4 regions of the Blastococcus sp. SYSU DS0541 genome follow, and region 3 is predicted to be linked to each of the others. Evidence: predicted binding sites of a transcription regulator. Region 3 holds the regulator's gene; each other region holds the start of a gene.
The links. The regulator LexA, encoded in region 3, represses DNA repair genes until DNA is damaged. The targets are predictions, from matches to a motif close to TCGAACANNTGTTCGA.
Positions count from the first base shown of each region.

Region 1 (4,204 bases), on a different contig from region 3:
GCTCGATCTCGTCGAGGGCGTGCGCGATCGCCGACTGCATCCGGATGCCCAGCAGGTCCAGCTTGAGCAGCCCCAGCTCCTCGACGTCGTCCTTGTCGAACTGGCTCATCGGGTAGCCGAGATAGCTGCTCTCCACCGGCGTGCGGTCCAGCAGCGTGGCGTCGGAGAGCAGCACCCCGCACGGGTGCAACGCGATGTGCCGGGGCAGCCCGTCGAGCCGGGACACCAGGTCGAACAGCAGGTCGAGGTCACCGGTGCCGCCGGCCCGGCGCGAGCCGTACCGGCTGGCCCGCAGCTCGGGCAGGTCCCGCAGCGCGGCGTGCACCTGGTTGGCGCGGATGTGCGGGAACGCCTTGGCCACCGCGTCGACCTCCGCCGGCGGCAGGCCGAGCGCCGCACCGACGTCGCGGATGGCGTGGCGCACCCGGTAGGTGTCCATCATCGAGATGCAGCTGACCCGGTCGGCGCCGAAGCGGTCGATGACCGCGTCGTAGACCTCCATCCGCCGGGCGGACTCCACATCGATGTCGATGTCGGGCAGCTGGTGGCGCAGCGGCGAGAGGAACCGCTCCATCAGCAACCCGTAGCGCAGCGGGTCGACGTCGGAGATGCCCAGCAGGTAGGTGACCAGGCTGCCGGCGCCCGATCCGCGCGCCGCCGCGCGAACCCTCAAGCTCTTGATGAGGTCGACCACGTCCGCGACGGTCAGGAAGTAGGACGGGTAGCCGAGGGAGTCGATGACCCCGAGCTCCTCCTCGAGCCGCTGCCGCACCCGGGTCGTGGGCGCCATGCCCCGCCGCCCCAGCCCCGCCTCGCACCGGGCGCGCAGCACCTGCGCCGGACCCATCCCCCGCTCCGCCGGCGTGGTGACGACGTCGAGCTCGGGGTAGCGGACGCTGCCGATGCCCAGGTCGCCGGCGGGGTCGACGGCGCACTGCTCGGCCAGCCGGGCGGTGCGTTCGAGCAGCCGCAGGGCGGCGTCCCGGTCGGGGCCGGTGAGGTCCTCGGCGACCTCGGCCATCTCCTTGCCCGACTTCAGGTAGCCCTCGGCCGTGGTGCGGTCGACGTGCCGGGCCCCCAGCGGGACCAGCCGCCGGGCGGCGTCCAGGACGTCGGCGGTGGGGGCGTCGAGAGCGTCGACGTACCGGACCGCGTTGCTCAGGACCACCGGCACCTGCTGCTCGGCGGCGAACCGGAGCAGCGCCTGGGCGCGCTGCCGGTCGCCCCGGCCGCGGTGGTGCACCACCTCCAGTGCCAGCCCCGGGCCGAAGACCGCGCGCCAGGCGTCCAGCTGCTCGACGGCCAGGTCGGCCCGCCCCGCGAGCAGGGCCCGGCCGACCGGGGAGCCGGGACCGAGCAGGGGCACCAGCCCGGTGGCGTGCTCGGCGGCGATCGCCAGCGAGCTCACCGGCTCGCCGCGCGTGCCGCGCAGGTGGGTGGCGCTGGTGAGCCGGCACAGCGAGCGCCAGCCGACGCCGTCGCGCGCGAGGAAGGTGACCCGGGGCAGCCGCGGATCGACGCTCACCCCACCGCGGGCCGGGGACCGGCGCGGAGGTGTCGCGGTCCGCGGCCGCGGGGACCGAGCCGCGGCGGGGTCCTCCCCCAGCACGTGCGCGAGCGCCGGCGGCACGCTGGTACCCAGCGCCGGCGCCACCGCCAGGTCGACACCGAAGATCGGCCGCACCCCGGCCGACCGGCAGGCCAGCGCGAACTTGACCGCACCGTAGAGCCCGTCCCGGTCGGTCAGGGCCAGGGCCGGCATGCCGTGCTCGGCGGCCCGTGCCACCAGGTCGGCGGGGTGGTTGGCCCCGTACCGCATGGAGTAACCGGAGGCGACGTGCAGGTGGACGAAGGGGTCGCTCACCGCCGGGGCCCGGCGGACCGGGACGGGGTCCGGCCGACCACGTGCGGCCGCGGGTAGCGGGGCGGCTCGGGCAGCGCGTCGACGCCGAGCCCGGCCTCGACCACGGCGAGGAAGCCCCGTACGTCGCGGACCAGGTCGTCGGCCTCCCGCTCGGTGACCGCCCGGGACAGCCCCGCCTCCGCCGCGGCGCGCTTGGCCGCGCCGGCGGCGAAGAAGGTGGCCCACTCCCCCAGCTCGGGGGCGACCTCGGCAAGCAGCACCCAGGCGCTGCGCGGGCGCCGGCGACCGCCCTCGGGACGGGTGCGCGCGGCCAGCACCGCGGCGGCGGCCCGGAGCGCCGCCAGGTGCGCGGTGGCATACCGCTCCCGCGGATCGGTGGCCGCGGCCGCCTCCGCCAGGCCGCGGTGCGCCTGGTCGAGCAGGCCCGCGGCCGCGGCGGGCAGCGCGGGCGGCAGCGGCAGCTGACCGGCCGGCACGGCTCGTGCGGCGCCCATCAGTCGTGCACCCGGACGAGCCACCAGTGGTTGCCGGCGGCGTCCCACGTCAGGTCGTAGACGCCGGCGAAGCTCATGCGGGACCGCCCGGCCCGCACCGCCTCCACCCGCCAGACCTCGCGGGGGGCGACCAGGTCGTCCGACGCGCCACCCACCTCGGCGTCCCGGAGCCACCACGGCGCGGTCTCCACCCAGGAGTCGAGCAGTTCTCCCACGACGTACCGGGACTGCCCGCGCCAGAACTGCACCGGGCCCAGCGGGCCACGTTCGACCTGCACCTCTTCGCCGGCCCGACCGACGACCTCACCGAGCACCCGGCTCATGACAGCCTCCCCACGCCTCGCCCCGCGCGCACGCCCGCCACCCCACCGGCGGGGAAGAGAGCCGGGAAGGACGGGCCGATCACATCGTTCGAACAGGTGTTCGAACGAGGTCCAGTAGACCGGAGCGCTCCCGCGTCGTCAAGCCGGGCCGCGGCGTGTTGTGGCCAGCTGGCCGCGCTCGTCGAGGTCACTCCGCCCCACCCCCGCCCCCGCCCGCACCACGCGAATCGCCTCCGCCCACGACTCGGGCGAAGCCCCGGACAGTCCCCGTCCGTCCACCTGCAACTCCGGTCCGCCGGGCGACGCGCCGGGCACCGGCTGACCTCACGCGCGGAGCGGATCCGGGGGTGCGAGGTCGTCGAGCCAGGGCGGCTCCGGCTCGGGGTCGTGGTACCAGCCGGGCGGACGGGTGGTCCGGGAGACACCCGCCGGGGTGCGGACGACGAGCCGGCCGTCGGGGAGCAGGGTGAACGACCAGCCGCGGGCGAAGGTCTTGATCCGGTGGTGCCGCCGGCACAGGCAGCACAGGTTCCAGCAGTCGGTGGGGCCGCCGTCGGCGAAGGCCTGACCGTGGTCGATGTCGCAGCGGCCGGCGCGACGGCGGCAGCCGGGCATGCGGCAGTGCCGGTCGCGCACGGTGACGAGCCGTTCCTGGGCAGCGGTGGGCCGGTACCCCAGGGTCGGAGGAGGGGGCCGCAGGCCTGGCCCGTCGGGCTGCCCCGGCGGGTGGGCGCCCCGCGAGGCCTTCCCGCGCCGCACCCGACGGCCCCGGCCGGCGGCGCGACGGAGCTCGGCCCGGCTGGCCACCGCGACGGTCTCACCGGTCGCCGCGTCGTCGATGGCGACGTGCACCGACCCGCCGACCGGCGCCGGTGACAGGCCGAGCACGTCGAGGGAGTCGAGCAGTTCCCGGCACTGGGCGGCGGAGATCAGCTGCCCGTCCAGCTCCGCCGGCGCGGCGCCGGCCGGTGCGTCGTGCCGGAGCGAGGGCAGCGCGGCGTGGACGTGCAGGTGCGCGGTCACCGGCGGGCGGCTGGTGTCCCACGGCCTCAGGATCAGGTCCAGCACCGCCGTCGAGCGCAGCACGCCCATCGGCCGGTCGTCACCGTCGGCGCGCATCCACCGCGCGTACTGGTCGACCGCATCGCGGGCCGCGTGCACCGCCGGCAGCGGGCCCTCGATGACCAGCCGGCCGAGGTCGTCGGCGGTGCGCTGGACGTGCACGTCGGCCTTGCGCTCGGCTTCCCTGCGACGGCGCTCCCTGGCCGCGGCGTCCACCCGGTAGAGGTGGTAGCGGGTCCGGTCGCCCAGCCGGGACGGCGGGCAGTCCGCAGCTCCCGGGAGCACCCGCGCCTGCACCGCGGCGGCGACGGCGTCGGAGGCGTCGCCGAGCAGGTCGAGCAGGATCCGCGCCTTGCGGATCGTCAGCCGCCCGGCGAACAGCTCCGCCCACGTGGCGGCGAGCTTGGTGGTGAGCAGGATCGACTCGGCGGCCAGGCGGCCGGCCTCGACCTCGGAGCAGT
Region 1 covers NZ_JBJHAD010000010.1:75,860-80,063, reverse strand. The annotation lists gene ACI794_RS12615 (DNA polymerase III subunit alpha) at 1-1,864, opposite strand, end outside; gene ACI794_RS12610 (SAV_6107 family HEPN domain-containing protein) at 1,861-2,358, opposite strand; gene ACI794_RS12605 (DUF6504 family protein) at 2,358-2,681, opposite strand; gene ACI794_RS12600 (HNH endonuclease signature motif containing protein) at 3,006-4,204, opposite strand, start outside.
Region 1: a site for LexA is predicted at 2,770-2,785, ahead of ACI794_RS12605 (DUF6504 family protein). Genes of this name have one in related genera too.

Region 2 (4,204 bases), on a different contig from region 3:
GGACCCGGCTGGTCACCAGCGACGACGCGCACGCCTGGGTGGAGGTGTACTTCCAGGGGGTGGGCTGGGTGCCCTTCGACCCCACGCCGCTGGCCGCCGACCGCCAGGTCGAGCTCCCCTGGTCGCCGCGGACCGCGGCCGAGGAGCGGGTCGACGCCGCACCCGCCGTCCCCGCGGCGCCGACGACGCCGCCGCCGGCGCTCCCCCGGACGGACCGGCTGCCGGAGGCGGTGCCCCAGGCCACCCCGTCGGCGGGGACCGCGACCGACCGGGGCCCGCTGCTGGTCAGCGCCGGGCTGCTGGCGCTCGGCGCGGCCGCGGTGGCCGCGCCGGCCGTGGTGCGCACGCTGCAGCGCCGCCGCCGGCTGGCGGGGGACGCCGCCACCGGCTCCTGGGCGGAGCTGTGCGCCACCGCCACGGACCTCGGCGTGCACCTGCAGCCGTCGTGGACACCGCGCCGGGTGGCCGAGGCCCTCGTGCGGGCGGTCAGCCGTGGGCCGGGTGGCCCGGCGGCGGAGTCGTCGGTGGCGGCGGTGCGCCGGCTGGCGCAGGCGGAGGAGGCGGCCAGCTACGGGCGTCCGGGCAGCGCACCGCCGCCCGCGGAGCTGCGGACGGCGCTGCGGACGGCCCGCCGGGGGCTCCTCGCGTCCCGCCCCCGGACGGTGCGGCTGCGCGCGCTCCTGTGGCCGGCCTCGCTCGTCGCCGGCACGCGGGCGCGGGTCGCGCGGTGGACCCGGGACGGGTTCGACCGTGCCGGGCGGAGAGCGGCCGGCGGGTCGGTGCGCGAGGGCTCCTGGTCCTAGCGGCGCCGGGACCCAGGGCCTCTGCCGTGGCCGCCCGGGACGCGCCCGGCCGCCGTCCGGGCGGGACGGCGGCCGGGCGGGTGCGTGGGGCTACTGGTCGTAGCGGCGGCGGAAACGTTCCTCGAGCCGGTTCTTCATCGGCTGCTTGCCCTTCCGGCCGCCGCGGCCGGCCGCGGTCGAGCCGCGCGACCCGGCGGGACCGGTGGCCTCGACGGCACCGGTGGCCGCGCGGTAGTGCAGCACCCCGAGGGCGGCGCCACCGAAGGCCACCAGGAACCCGAGGACCCCCAGCGGAACGGATTCGGCGACGGCGCCGGCCACCAGGACGGCGAGGCCGACCAGGACCAGCAACCCGCCGAGTTGCAGTCTGCGGCGAGCCTTCTGACGGCGATCGCCGGTGCGGACCGAGGATGCGAACTTCGGATCGTCATCGACGAGGGCGCGCTCGATCTGCTCCAGCAGACGCTGCTCGTGCTCGGAGAGCGGCACGTCGACCTCCAAATGGGCGGAGCCAGTTCCGTCGGAGGCTCCCGCCGACGGTGTCTTCGAGGATACGAGCCGATTGCACGCGGCGAAAGGCGACGCCACGGCGAGCCGCCGAGCGCGTCGGCCGATCACTCCTCCGGGTGGGTCCCCCGGCGCGTCCGGGCAGGTCAGCGGCCCGGCCGCCCGACCCTGCCCGAGGAACCCAGGAGCGTGGCCGGGCGCACCGCGCCGGCACCGAAACGCCGGGCGGCGCGGTCGGCGGCCAGCTCCGCCTCCCGGCGACCGTGCTCGCGGGCCCCCAGTTCGAGCTGCCGGGGGGCCGAACCGGCCTCGACGAGGCGTTCGGCCCGGACGCCGACCAGCCGGATGCGGGTCCGGTCCAGCCCCAGGGCGTCGTAGAGCACGCGGGCCGTGTCGTAGAGCTCCTGCCCCACGTCGGTGGGCGCTCCGAGGGTGCGGCTGCGGGTGATCGTGGTGAAGTCGGCGAAGCGGACCTTGATGCTCACCGTGCGGGCCAGGCAGCCGATCGAGCGCAGCCGGCCGGCCGTCCGCTCCGCCAGGCGCAGCAGCTCCCGGTGGACCACGCGCGGGTCGTCGACGTCGGTGGCGAAGGTCTCCTCCGCGCCGGTGGAGCGCTCGGGCTCGTCGGGGACGACCCGCCGGGGGTCGCGGCCCCAGGAGAGCTCGTGCAGGTGGGTGCCCGCCGCCACCCCCAGCGCCCGCTGGAGCGTCTTCGCCGGCACGTGGGCCAGGTCGCCCACGGTGCGCAGCCCCAGCCGCAGGAGGGTCTCCTCCGTCTTCGGCCCCACCCCCCACAGCGCACCGACCGGCAGCGGGTGGAGGAAGCCCATGACCTCCGGCGGCCGGACGACGAGCAGCCCGTCGGGTTTGGCGTGCGTGGAGGCCAGCTTCGCCACGAACTTGGTGCCGGCCACGCCGACCGAGCAGGTGATGCCCTGCTCGTCGAAGACCCGGGCCCGGAGGTACTCGCCGATCTCCGCGGCGTCGCCCAGCCGGCGGCCGGCGCCGGAGACGTCGAGGAACGCCTCGTCCATGCTCAGCGGCTCGACCAGCGGGGTGACCGACCGGAACAGCGCCATGACCGCCCGGGACACCTCGGCGTAGAGCGCCATGTCCCCCGGCAGGACCGTCGCCGTCGGGCACAGCCGCAGTGCTCGCGCGGTGGGCATGGCCGCGTGCACGCCGTACCTGCGGGCCTCGTAGGTGGCCGAGGTGACTACGCCGCGGTTGCCGGCGCCACCGACGATGACGGGGGTGCCGGCGAGCTCCGGCCGGCGGCGCACCTCGACGCTGGCGAAGAAGGCGTCCATGTCGACGTGCAGCACGGTGCAGCCCGCCGCACGACCGCCACCCCGCCCCACGCCGTCCCCTTCCGCACGTCGACCCCGGATCGAACATGCGTTCGATCCGGGGTCGACGATAGCGGTGCGGGTGGGCGTCAGCCGGCCGCGACCCGCTGGCGCTCGGCGTCCTTGCGGCTCGGCCACATCTTGGCGCCCAGCACGCCGCCCAGCGCGGAGGCCGCGATCCCGAGCCCCAGGCCCAGCACCGCCCAGCTGGCGGCCGACGTGGCCACGTCCGTCGCCTGGCCGGCCGCGACGTCGGGCAGGTTCGCCTGCTGGATGTTGGTCACGTCGGTCACGACGCCGGCCAGCGAGCCCAGCAGGGCGCCGCCACCGAAGAGGGTCAGGAAGACGATGGCGACCACCGTCAGCGCCCAGACCAGGATGCCGTGCAGCAGCCCGTCGCTGAGGCCGCGCCAGATCGCGCTGGCGCCGGCGGTGAGCCCGCCGAGGAACAGGGCGATCAGCCCGTTGACCCCGCTGATCCAGTCGGCGTTGTTACCGGTCGCCCCGGGGCCGATGTCCCACCAGCCCAGGGCCAGCGTGGCCAGTTGCAGCAGCAGGAACGTCGGGACGGCGACGATCAGACCGGCCCACACCGGGCCCCACCGGACCCGGTCGCGTCGGGGCGGCGCGGAGACGGCGGGACCCGTCACCGGCGCCGTCGCGGTCGCCCCCTCGGCCGGCCGGTCGACCGTCTCCTGGCGGATGACGTTGTCCTCGAACGTGGTGTCGGTTCGCGTACGACTCTCGGTCACGAGCTCACTCCTCCGGTCGTCGTGCAGTTCACGGTGCAGGCGCGGTGTGCTCCACGCCGACCTCCTGGGGATGCCCGCCGGCGGCCCGGGCGCCCACCTCCACCCCGAAGCCGTGACCGGATCGTCACATTCGGGTCGAGGGCCGGCGTCCGGGCGCCCGACCCCCGTGGTCCCGGGCAGAACCGCTGGTCGGAGCGCAGGTGTCAGGGCAGCACGCGGGAGGTACTGCACCGACCGGGGCCGCCGCACGGCGGTCCGGACGCACGAGAGCGGAGGAGCCCATGGCGCTCGACGACGAGATGACCAGCACGGACGGCGGGGCCGACGGTGGCGCCGACGGCGGTGCGCACGGCCCGGCCGACAGCGGCGCGGGCACGGCCGACCACGGCGCCTCCGGCGCCCCGGGCGGCCACGACGGCGGGGCCGACGGCGGTGCGGACAGCGGTGCCGACGGTGGCGCGGACGGCGGTGCCGACGGTGGCGCGGACGGCGGCGCGGACGGCGGTGCCGACGGCGGCGCGGACGGTTCGGCCTGACCGAGAACCCGACCGCGCAGGGCCGGGCGGAGCCGCAGCTCCGCCCGGCCCTGCGGCGGTGCACGGACATGGCACCCGAGCGGTTCGCGCGGGAGCACTGGGCGCGGCACCCGCTCCTGACCCGGGCCGAGGACACCGGCAACTCCTTCACCGACCTGCTCGACCTGCCCGCCGTCGACGAGCTGCTCTCCCGGCGAGGTCTGCGCACGCCCTTCCTCCGGATCGCCAAGGACGGCGCCGTCGTCGACCCCAAGCGG
Region 2 covers NZ_JBJHAD010000015.1:3,045-7,248, reverse strand. The annotation lists gene ACI794_RS15640 (transglutaminase family protein) at 1-803, shown strand, start outside; gene ACI794_RS15635 (DUF3040 domain-containing protein) at 894-1,292, opposite strand; gene dinB (DNA polymerase IV) at 1,457-2,635, opposite strand; gene ACI794_RS15625 (permease) at 2,749-3,411, opposite strand; gene ACI794_RS15620 (hypothetical protein) at 3,693-3,947, shown strand; gene ACI794_RS15615 (cupin domain-containing protein) at 4,016-4,204, shown strand, end outside.
Region 2: a site for LexA is predicted at 2,701-2,716, ahead of dinB (DNA polymerase IV). Genes of this name have one in related genera too.

Region 3 (4,204 bases):
ATCTCCGTGCCGATCCTCGTCATCATCGCGGCGCTGCTGCTGATCCAGCGCAAGATCGTGGGCGGCCGGAAGTTCACCGTCATCGGAGGCAAGCCGGGCCGGCAGGACGTGACGCACCTGGGCGCCGGTCGCTACGCGGCGGTGGCGTTCTGCGTGGCCGTCGTGGTGCTGAGCCTGGTCCTGCCGTTCGGCATGCTGCTGGTGACGTCGTTCCGCAAGGCCCTGGGGCGCCCGCTCGGGTGGGACAACTTCACCCTGACCGGCAACTACGAGGAGGTCTTCGGCCGGCCCCTCATCGCCGCGGCCATGGGCAACAGCTTCGTGCTGGCCATCGGCGGCACGGTGCTGGCCCTGGCCGTGGCGCTGCTCGCCTCGTGGTTGGTGCACCGCACCAAGGCGCGCAGCAACGCGGTGATCGTGGGCGCGATGGCCGCGCCGCTCGCCTTCCCGGGTGCGGTCCTCGGTATCGGGCTGATCATCGCCTACGCGGCCCAGCCGTTCGGGTTGGGCGGGACGCTGACGATCCTGCTGATCGCCTACACGGGCAGCGCCCTGCCACTGACGTTCGCCTACGTCCACGCCGGGATGGGCCAGATCGGGGCCGAGGTGGAGGAGGCATCGCGCAGCCTGGGGGCCTCCTGGGCGCGCACCTGGCGGCGGATCACCGTGCCGCTGCTGCGGCCGTCGCTCCTGGCGGCGGGCCTGCTCAACTTCGTGCTCCTGTTCCGGGAGCTGGAGATGTCGGTGTTCCTCTACACCGGCGCGAACCCGACCGTCGCCACGGTGCTCTACAACCTGGCGAGCGAGTCGCTGTACCAGCGGGTCGGCGCCCTCTCCGTGGTGATCCTGCTGATCAACATCGTCGTGACCGTGATCGCCATGCGCCTGCTCGACCGCAAACCCGGCGAGCCCACCCGGCGGTCCCGCCGCGAGCCGTCCGTCGCACTCAACACACCCCCGGAGGAAGCAGCATGACCGAGACCACCACTGATGTCGGCACCGGCGTGCACCTGCGCTACGAGACGCCGCACATCGCCGTCCTCACGCTGGACAGCCCTCCGTCGAACACGTTCAGCTGGGAGAGCCGGCGGTCGTTCATGAGGGCGCTGGACATCCTGGACGCCGACGAGGACGTCCGCTGCCTGGTGATCACCGGCGAGGGGCGCGCATTCACCGCCGGGGCCCACCTGGGCGAGGACCAGTCCATGAGCGACGAGCAGCTGACCGACTACCTCGCCGAGTTCAGCCGGGTGCTCAACGGCGTGCAGAACTTCCGGGCACCCGTGATCGCCGCCATCAACGGGGCCACGATCGGCGGCGGCCTGGAGTTCTCGCTCTGCTGTGACATCCGCATCGCATCGACGGAGGCGTTCTTCGTGGCCGCCGGCGTCAACGTGGGCCTCATCGTCAGCTTCTGGCGTCTGCCGCGCGTCATCGGGCTCGGCCCGGCCAAGGAGATCCTGCTGACCGGCGCCCGCTACACGGCCCAGCAGGCGCTCAACTGGGGACTGGTCACGGAGGTGCACGAGCCCGGTGACCTCATGCCCGCGGCGCTCGCAAAAGCCCAGCGCATCGCCACCCGCGCGCCGTTGTCGGTGGAGGCGACCAAGGAGGCCGTCACCGGCGCGTTCGAGATGGACTTCGCGCAGGGTCAGGCGCTGCAGACCAAGCGCTTCCTGGAGATGTTCCGCACCGATGACCACCAGGAGGCGCTGCGGGCGTTCTTCGAGAAGCGGGACGGCGACTACCAGCGGCGCTGATCGACCCCGCTGACGTCGATGGCCGGTCGGGAGGAGAACCCGGCCGGCCGTCGACGTCAGCGGCTCAGACCCGTCGGAGAACGCTCACGACCCGGCCGAGGATGGTCGCCTCGTCGCCCGGGATGGGCTCGTACGCCGGGTTGTGCGGCAGCAGCCAGACGTGGCCGTCGCGCCGCTTGTAGGTCTTGACCGTCGCCTCGCCGTCGATCATCGCGGCGACGATCTCGCCGTTCTCGGCGGTCGGCTGCTGGCGGACGACGACCCAGTCGCCGTCGCAGATCGCCGCCTCGACCATCGAGTCGCCGGCCACCTTGAGCATGAAGACCGTGCCCTCGCCGACCAGCTCGCGCGGCAGGGGGAAGACGTCCTCCACCGCCTGCTCGGCCAGGACGGGGCCACCGGCAGCGATCCGCCCGACGAGCGGGACGTAGGTGGGCGCCGACGCCTGCATGCCGTCACCGACCACCGGCGGCTCGGTGTGCGCGACCACCCCGCGGGCGGCGTCGCCGGGGAGCCGGACGTCGAGGGCGCGCGGACGGTTCGGATCGCGCCGCAGCCACCCCTTCTTCTGCAGGACCGACAGCTGGTGCGCGACCGAGGACGCCGAGGACAGGCCCACCGCCTCGCCGATCTCGCGGACCGAGGGTGGGTACCCACGGCGGTCGATCGAGTCGCGGATCACCTCGAGGACCCGGCGCTGCCGCTGGGTGAGGCCGTCGCCGTCCGCCGTGCGGTCGGGGAACGCCCGCACCGACGCGGAACCGTCAGCCTCCCGGGCCGTTGCCCTGGTGCCGCGACCGGCGCCGGAGGTCCCCTTCGAGTCCGCCACGTCTCCTCCTCGCCGGCTGCCCGTGCAGCGCTCGACCGTCGTCGTCGGGTGGAACCGTAGCGCCGATCGGCGCCCAGTTCAAACACGTGTTCGAAAGTTTCCCGTGTCGCATCGCTTCTGTCGGTCCTGTCCGGTAGACATCGGACAGACGTTCGAATCGAACGTGTGTTCGGACCGGCTCGCGTCGGTCGGGAGGGTGGGAGACATGGACGGCGGCGCTGCGCTGCGGGTTTCCGGCGGGTCGGCGGTCGGTGGAGGTGAGGCGGGCGCCGGGGCCCGGCCCGCCCGGCACCTCCGGGTGCTGCCGCCACCGACGTCCTACTCGGCGGCCGTCGCGCCCCGGGTGGGAGAGCCCGGGCGGCGCCTGACCGTCGTGCGGACGGCCCCCGGTAGCAGGAGCGCCGCTCCGCCGCCGCCGCTGCGGCTGACCGCGCGTGGGCGCCGGGCGGTGGCGGTGGCCGTTCTGCTGCTCGGCCTCGCCCTGGTGCCCCTGGCCGGTGCGGTGCTGGGTGAGGCAGACGGCGGGCTCCAGCTGATGGGGACGACCCAGGTCATCGTCGAGCCGGGCGACACCCTGTGGTCCATCGCCGGCGCGGTGGCCGAGGGGCGGGACGTGCGGGACGTCATCGTCGACATCCGGCGGCTGAACCGGCTCGACACCGCACAGATCACCCCTGGTCAGGTGCTGCTGTTGCCCTGACGGGTGCCCCTGCACCACGCGAGACGTTCACAATGCGGATCGGCGACTTCGTCAACCCTGCGTATGGGGACGTTTACGCTGAGTGCTGGTCGTCCGTTTACGGTCGTCGCGTGTCGAGCGTCATGGAGAACCGCGCCGCCGTGTTCACCCGTCATCCCCAGGCCGTCGAGGTGCTGCACGCGGGTGCCTGGCGGGCGGGGGAGCTGCTGGGTTGGCGGCACGACGACTCCGGCGCGTGCCAGATGCGGGTGCGGACCGTGGTCGACGGGGTCGAGCAGGCGATGTGGACGGCGCTGGACACCGTGCGGCTCCCGGAACCCGCGTCCGCCCGTCCCGGGACGCAGCTGATGGCCGCGCAGCCGGCGCTCCGGTCGGGTGGTGGTCGTTCGACCGACCCCGAGGCGACCGCCAGCCTCCCTCGGGTGCGCGACAGCCGCCCCGAGCGGTCGGCTCCGGCTCGCACGGGTGGTCGCCGACGCGCACCCGAGGGCGACGAGATCCGGGCGGCGACCGCCTCCTCCGTGCCCGTGCACCCGTCCGGTCGGCACCGGGCACCGGCCATCGCGCCGGGCCCGGTCGTCGGGCGGCACCGGGCGGCCGACGCCGAGCTCGCCCCCCTCGTCGCCGGCGGCACGCCGGCCGCGTCCGCCGCCCCGGTCCGGGATGGGGGTGTGCCTGCCTGGGTGATCCCGGCCGCGCGCTCCGCGCCGCCCGTGGAGCTGCGACCGCTCGGGCGCGACTGGACCCCGCCGGCCGGTCTCGAGCCCGAGCTGCTGACCCGTCCCATGCGGTTGAGCGACCAGATCCCGCACTCCCGCCGACGCCGGGTGGACGGGTCCCTCAGCGCCTGATCGGCAGGTGGCGCGCGCACCGGCGCCGGGCCCTCGCGGTTGCGCGCCCCGCCGCGTCCGGCCG
Region 3 covers NZ_JBJHAD010000008.1:49,835-54,038, forward strand. The annotation lists gene ACI794_RS10830 (ABC transporter permease) at 1-975, shown strand, start outside; gene ACI794_RS10835 (enoyl-CoA hydratase/isomerase family protein) at 972-1,760, shown strand; gene lexA (transcriptional repressor LexA) at 1,825-2,589, opposite strand; gene ACI794_RS10845 (LysM peptidoglycan-binding domain-containing protein) at 2,795-3,289, shown strand; gene ACI794_RS10850 (hypothetical protein) at 3,400-4,140, shown strand.

Region 4 (4,204 bases), on a different contig from region 3:
CGATCCGCGACTGGTTCGCCGTCGACTGGCACCGCGAGGTGGTCCAGAAGTGGCGGCAGGCCGGTGTCTCGCTGGCCGATGCGGGCGAGGACGCCGGCCCGGGCCCGCTCACCGGGGTCACCGTCGTGGTCACCGGCTCGCTGCGCGACTTCAGCCGCGACCAGGCGATCGCGGCGATCCAGGAGCGCGGCGGCAAGGTGACGGGTTCGGTGTCGAAGAAGACCGGCTTCGTGGTCGTCGGCGCCGACCCGGGCAGCAAGTACGACAAGGCCGTGCAGGTGAAAGCGCCGATCCTGGACGACGACGGCTTCCGCGTGCTGCTCGAGCAGGGCCCGGACGCCGCCCGCGAGGTCGCGACGATCGGTGACGGCACCGAGGAGTAGCCGCTCAGAACGGTGGGGGAGTGGTCGTCGCGACCAGGCCGGTCGGGGCGGTCACGGTCAGTCGGCCGTCGGGCGCCAACTCGTGCCGCCAACCGGGCGCCTGGTGCTTGCCGCGGTGGTGACCGGTGCAGAAGCCGACGAGGTTCTGCGCGCTGGTGGGCCCCTCGGGCCAGGGACGGTCGTGGTCCAGCTCCCCGCCGAGCCGCACGCGCCTGCGGCAGCCGGGGAAGCGGCAGCGACGGTCGCGGGCACGGACGTACCGGTCGAGGGCGGCGCCGGGGCGGTACCCGTCGGTCGGGCCGGGTGGGCCGAGCCCCGGGCGGCCGGTGAGGTCGTGCGTGCAGCGGGCCGGCGCGCGGCGGCAGGCGGCGTCGTCGCAGCGGGCCAGGCGGCGGAGCTCACGGCTGTCGGTCAGCGCGAGCAGGGCGCCGGAGAGTTCGTCGACCACCGCGATGCGCGGCCGGTCGACCAGCGTGCCGCCGCCGCTCACGTCGAGAAGTGCGGCGAGGGCCGCCCGGCGGGACTCCCCGGCCGCGGCGCACGCGTCCAGGTCGCTCGGCGCACCGGTGACCCGCCCAGCGGCGCTGCGGAGCCAGGTGGCCTCGTCCGCACGGTCGGCCCGCTGGGCGTCGATGACCATCCGTCGGGCGTGACCGATCGCCCGATCCAGGCCCAGCAGCGCATCCGCGGCAGCTTGCATCGACCCGTGGGCGGTCGCCCAGCGAGCGGATCCGCCGCTGTCGTCGTCCTCCGTCGTGGGCGCTGGGCATGTCGCGGGCCGCTGGTCGGGTGCTGTTCCAGGTTGGACGTCGGAGCCGTGTCCTGAATCCCGGCTGGCATCGGGGTCGCATCCCGAACCCCGGCTGGCATCGGGGTCACGTTCGGAACCGGGGCTGAGATCGGGGCCGCGTCCTGAGCCGGAGCCGGGATCGGGATCGGAGGGCGGCGCCGGGTCGGCGAAAGCACCGACGCGCTCCAGCCAGGCCTCGACGGGTGCCTCCTCGGCCCACCGGCGGAGCAGCTCGTCCTCCGGGGTGTAGTCCTCCCCTCCCCACTCACCTCGGAGGGCGCGGGCCTCGACCTCCGCCCACCACCGCTCGTCGGCCTCTCGCCACTCCCTGGGCCAGGTGTCCAGCGGCCAGGCGCCGGTGGAACCGAAGTCGTCCGGCCAGGAGTCCGTGGGGCAGAGGTCGTCCGGCCAGACGTCGGTGGCGCCGGCGTCCCGCGGCTGATCGTCGGCCCGGCGTTCCGCTGCGGGCAGCAGGCCCAGGGCGCGGGCGAGGGCGCGGACCACTTCGGCGGGTACCGGCTCGTTGCCGATCTCACCGGGCTGATCGCCCCCGAGGAGGGACCGCACCCCGGCCACCACGGTCAGCTGCGCCTGGACGGCGGGGAGGTCGTTCTTCTCCGGCCGCAGGACCAGGTCGAGCAGGCAGTCGGCCATCTTCTGGCCGCGGGTCCTGCGGTCCTCCGGCTCGTCGAGCGCATCGGCGTACCGGCTCAGCGCGTCGAGCAGCGCCTGGGCCTCGGGCACCGTGAGGAGAGCGCCGAAGGAGGCCATGCCCTCGCGCCGGTCGGAGCGGATCGAGATACCCCGTTCCCGCAGCGACGCGGCCAGCCGGGCGGCCTCGTCGCGCGCGTCCCGGGCCAGACCGAGGCGGCGAGCCTTGGCGCCGAGCTGCGCTGGGGTGGTCACCCGGCCGGACATCCACGCGAGCAGATCGCGCTCCACGGCGGCTCGCCGCGCCGCGTCGGCGATGGGCGCCACCCGCTCGAGCATCGGCCACAGGTGCCCCGGGTGGATCTCCCCGCGCTCCAGCGCGGCCAACGTCGCGGGGAGCCGGTGCACCAGCGTCAGCGACCGGGCGAGCAGCTGCTCGGCGGCCTGGGCGGAGAGGGACAGCGCCACCACGAGTTCCTGCGCCGCCCACTCGCTGACCTCGGCCAGCACCTCCGGCCGGGCGGCCCGACGTGCCTCGCTCATCGCCCCGGCCTGACCGGCCGGGCGATCGGCCGACGCGGGACGGGTGGTGGCGAACTCGGCCACCGCCCGGGCGCGGAGAGCGGTGTGGCGGGCGATCTCGCGGTCGGCAGCCTGGACGGCGCCCAGCGGACCGGTGGCCCACCCGGCCGTCGGTGGCGCCGGCACGAACTCCGCGGTTGCGCCGGACGCGCCGCAGCCGGGCTCGGCTGAGCCCCCCGCCGTCACCTGCGCCATGTGTTCGATCATATGTTCGAACACATGTCCTCGCAAGCCCTTCGCGGAGAGGCGCAGGTCAGCAGCTCGAGCGGCCGCGCCGGCACGGTCGCGGCGGCCGCCCTCTGCGGGCGGCCCGGCCTCCAGCAGCGAGGGCGTCAGGCCGGCGGGAGGTGGGCGACCGTCGTCGCGATGCCGGTGACGTGGGCCAGGCGGAGGAGCTCGGACCGGCGGAAGGCCGGGCCGCCGGAGCGCCCGAGCACGATCGCCCGGCCGGCGCCGTAGGGCACCGCCATCATCTCGATGGCCATCTCCTGCCACCGCTCGGGCAGCCACGGCTCGTCGCTGGGCAGCAGCCGCGGCCCCGCCAGCGGCAGCCACGGCAGGGTCAGCCCGAGGAAGGCGGGCGCGGCGTCCGACGCGGCGAGCACCGCCCGCTCGGCCAGGGGGGCGGGCTGGCCGGAGTCGTCGAGGACCACCGCCCAGCCGCTGTGGAACACGCGGGGGAGCGAGTCGGTGAGCAGCTCGGTCGGCGGCCGGTCACCGCGCGCCAGCGCGTCCAGCAGGTCGAGCTCCCGGTGGGTGTCCAGCGGCCCGGCGAAAGGGCGCAGCGACTCCACCTGCACCCCGGGCACGGTCTGGGCCGCGGTGATCAGGCTGTCGGGCAGCCGGTCACCGGGCAGGTCCACGACGACGTCGTCGACCGCGATGCCGTTGCCCCGTTCCAGCACGTCCAGCGACACGATGTCGATCCCCGCCGTGCCGAGCGCCGTGGCCACGGCCCCGAGGACGCCGGGGCGGTCGGGCACGACGAGGCGCAGGAGATAGGACACGGTTCCTCCGGGGGAGTGCTCGCCGGTTCGGGCCGATCTCCGTCGATCGCGGTCGGGGGCAGCCTCTCACGCTGACCAGCGCCGGGAGGGCTGCACGTACAGTGACCCGGTCACGTCCCGGTCCGAGAGCGGGCCGCCGGGCACTGCCGAAGTGGAGTTCCACCGCAGCATGAGCACCCCCTCCCCGAAGGGCCAACTGACCCGTGACGAGGTGGCGCACCTCGCCCACCTCTCCCGGCTCGCGGTGAGCGACGAGGAGCTGGACCTCTTCGCCGGTCAGCTCGCCGCCGTGCTGGACGCCGTCGCGCAGGTCGGCAAGGCCGACGTCGCCGACGTGCCGCCGACCACGCACGCGGTGCCGATGACCAACGTCATGCGCCCCGACGTCGCCCGGCCCAGCCTGCCCCGCGACGTCGTCCTCGCCGGGGCCCCGGCCGCGGAGGACGACCGCTTCCGGGTCCCGCGCATCCTGGGGGAGGAGGCGTGACCGCCACCGACCTCACCACCACCAGCGCCGCCGCGCTCATCGAGGCGCTTCAGTCGGGCGACCTCAGCTCCGTGGAGGTGACGCGCGCCTACCTCGACCGGATCGAGGCGCAGGACGCCACGATCGGCGCCTACCTGCACGTCGACGCCGACGCCGCGCTTGAGTCCGCCGGCGCCGTCGACGACGCCCGCGCGGCCGGCGCCGAGCTCGGCCCGCTGGCCGGCGTCCCGCTCGCCCTCAAGGACGTCGTCGTCACCGAGGGCGTGCCCACCACCAGCGGCTCGCGCATCCTCGAGGGCTGGCG
Region 4 covers NZ_JBJHAD010000001.1:358,688-362,891, forward strand. The annotation lists gene ligA (NAD-dependent DNA ligase LigA) at 1-383, shown strand, start outside; gene ACI794_RS01665 (DUF222 domain-containing protein) at 388-2,601, opposite strand; gene ACI794_RS01670 (ACT domain-containing protein) at 2,739-3,413, opposite strand; gene gatC (Asp-tRNA(Asn)/Glu-tRNA(Gln) amidotransferase subunit GatC) at 3,583-3,900, shown strand; gene gatA (Asp-tRNA(Asn)/Glu-tRNA(Gln) amidotransferase subunit GatA) at 3,897-4,204, shown strand, end outside.
Region 4: a site for LexA is predicted at 2,606-2,621, ahead of ACI794_RS01665 (DUF222 domain-containing protein). Genes of this name have one in related genera too.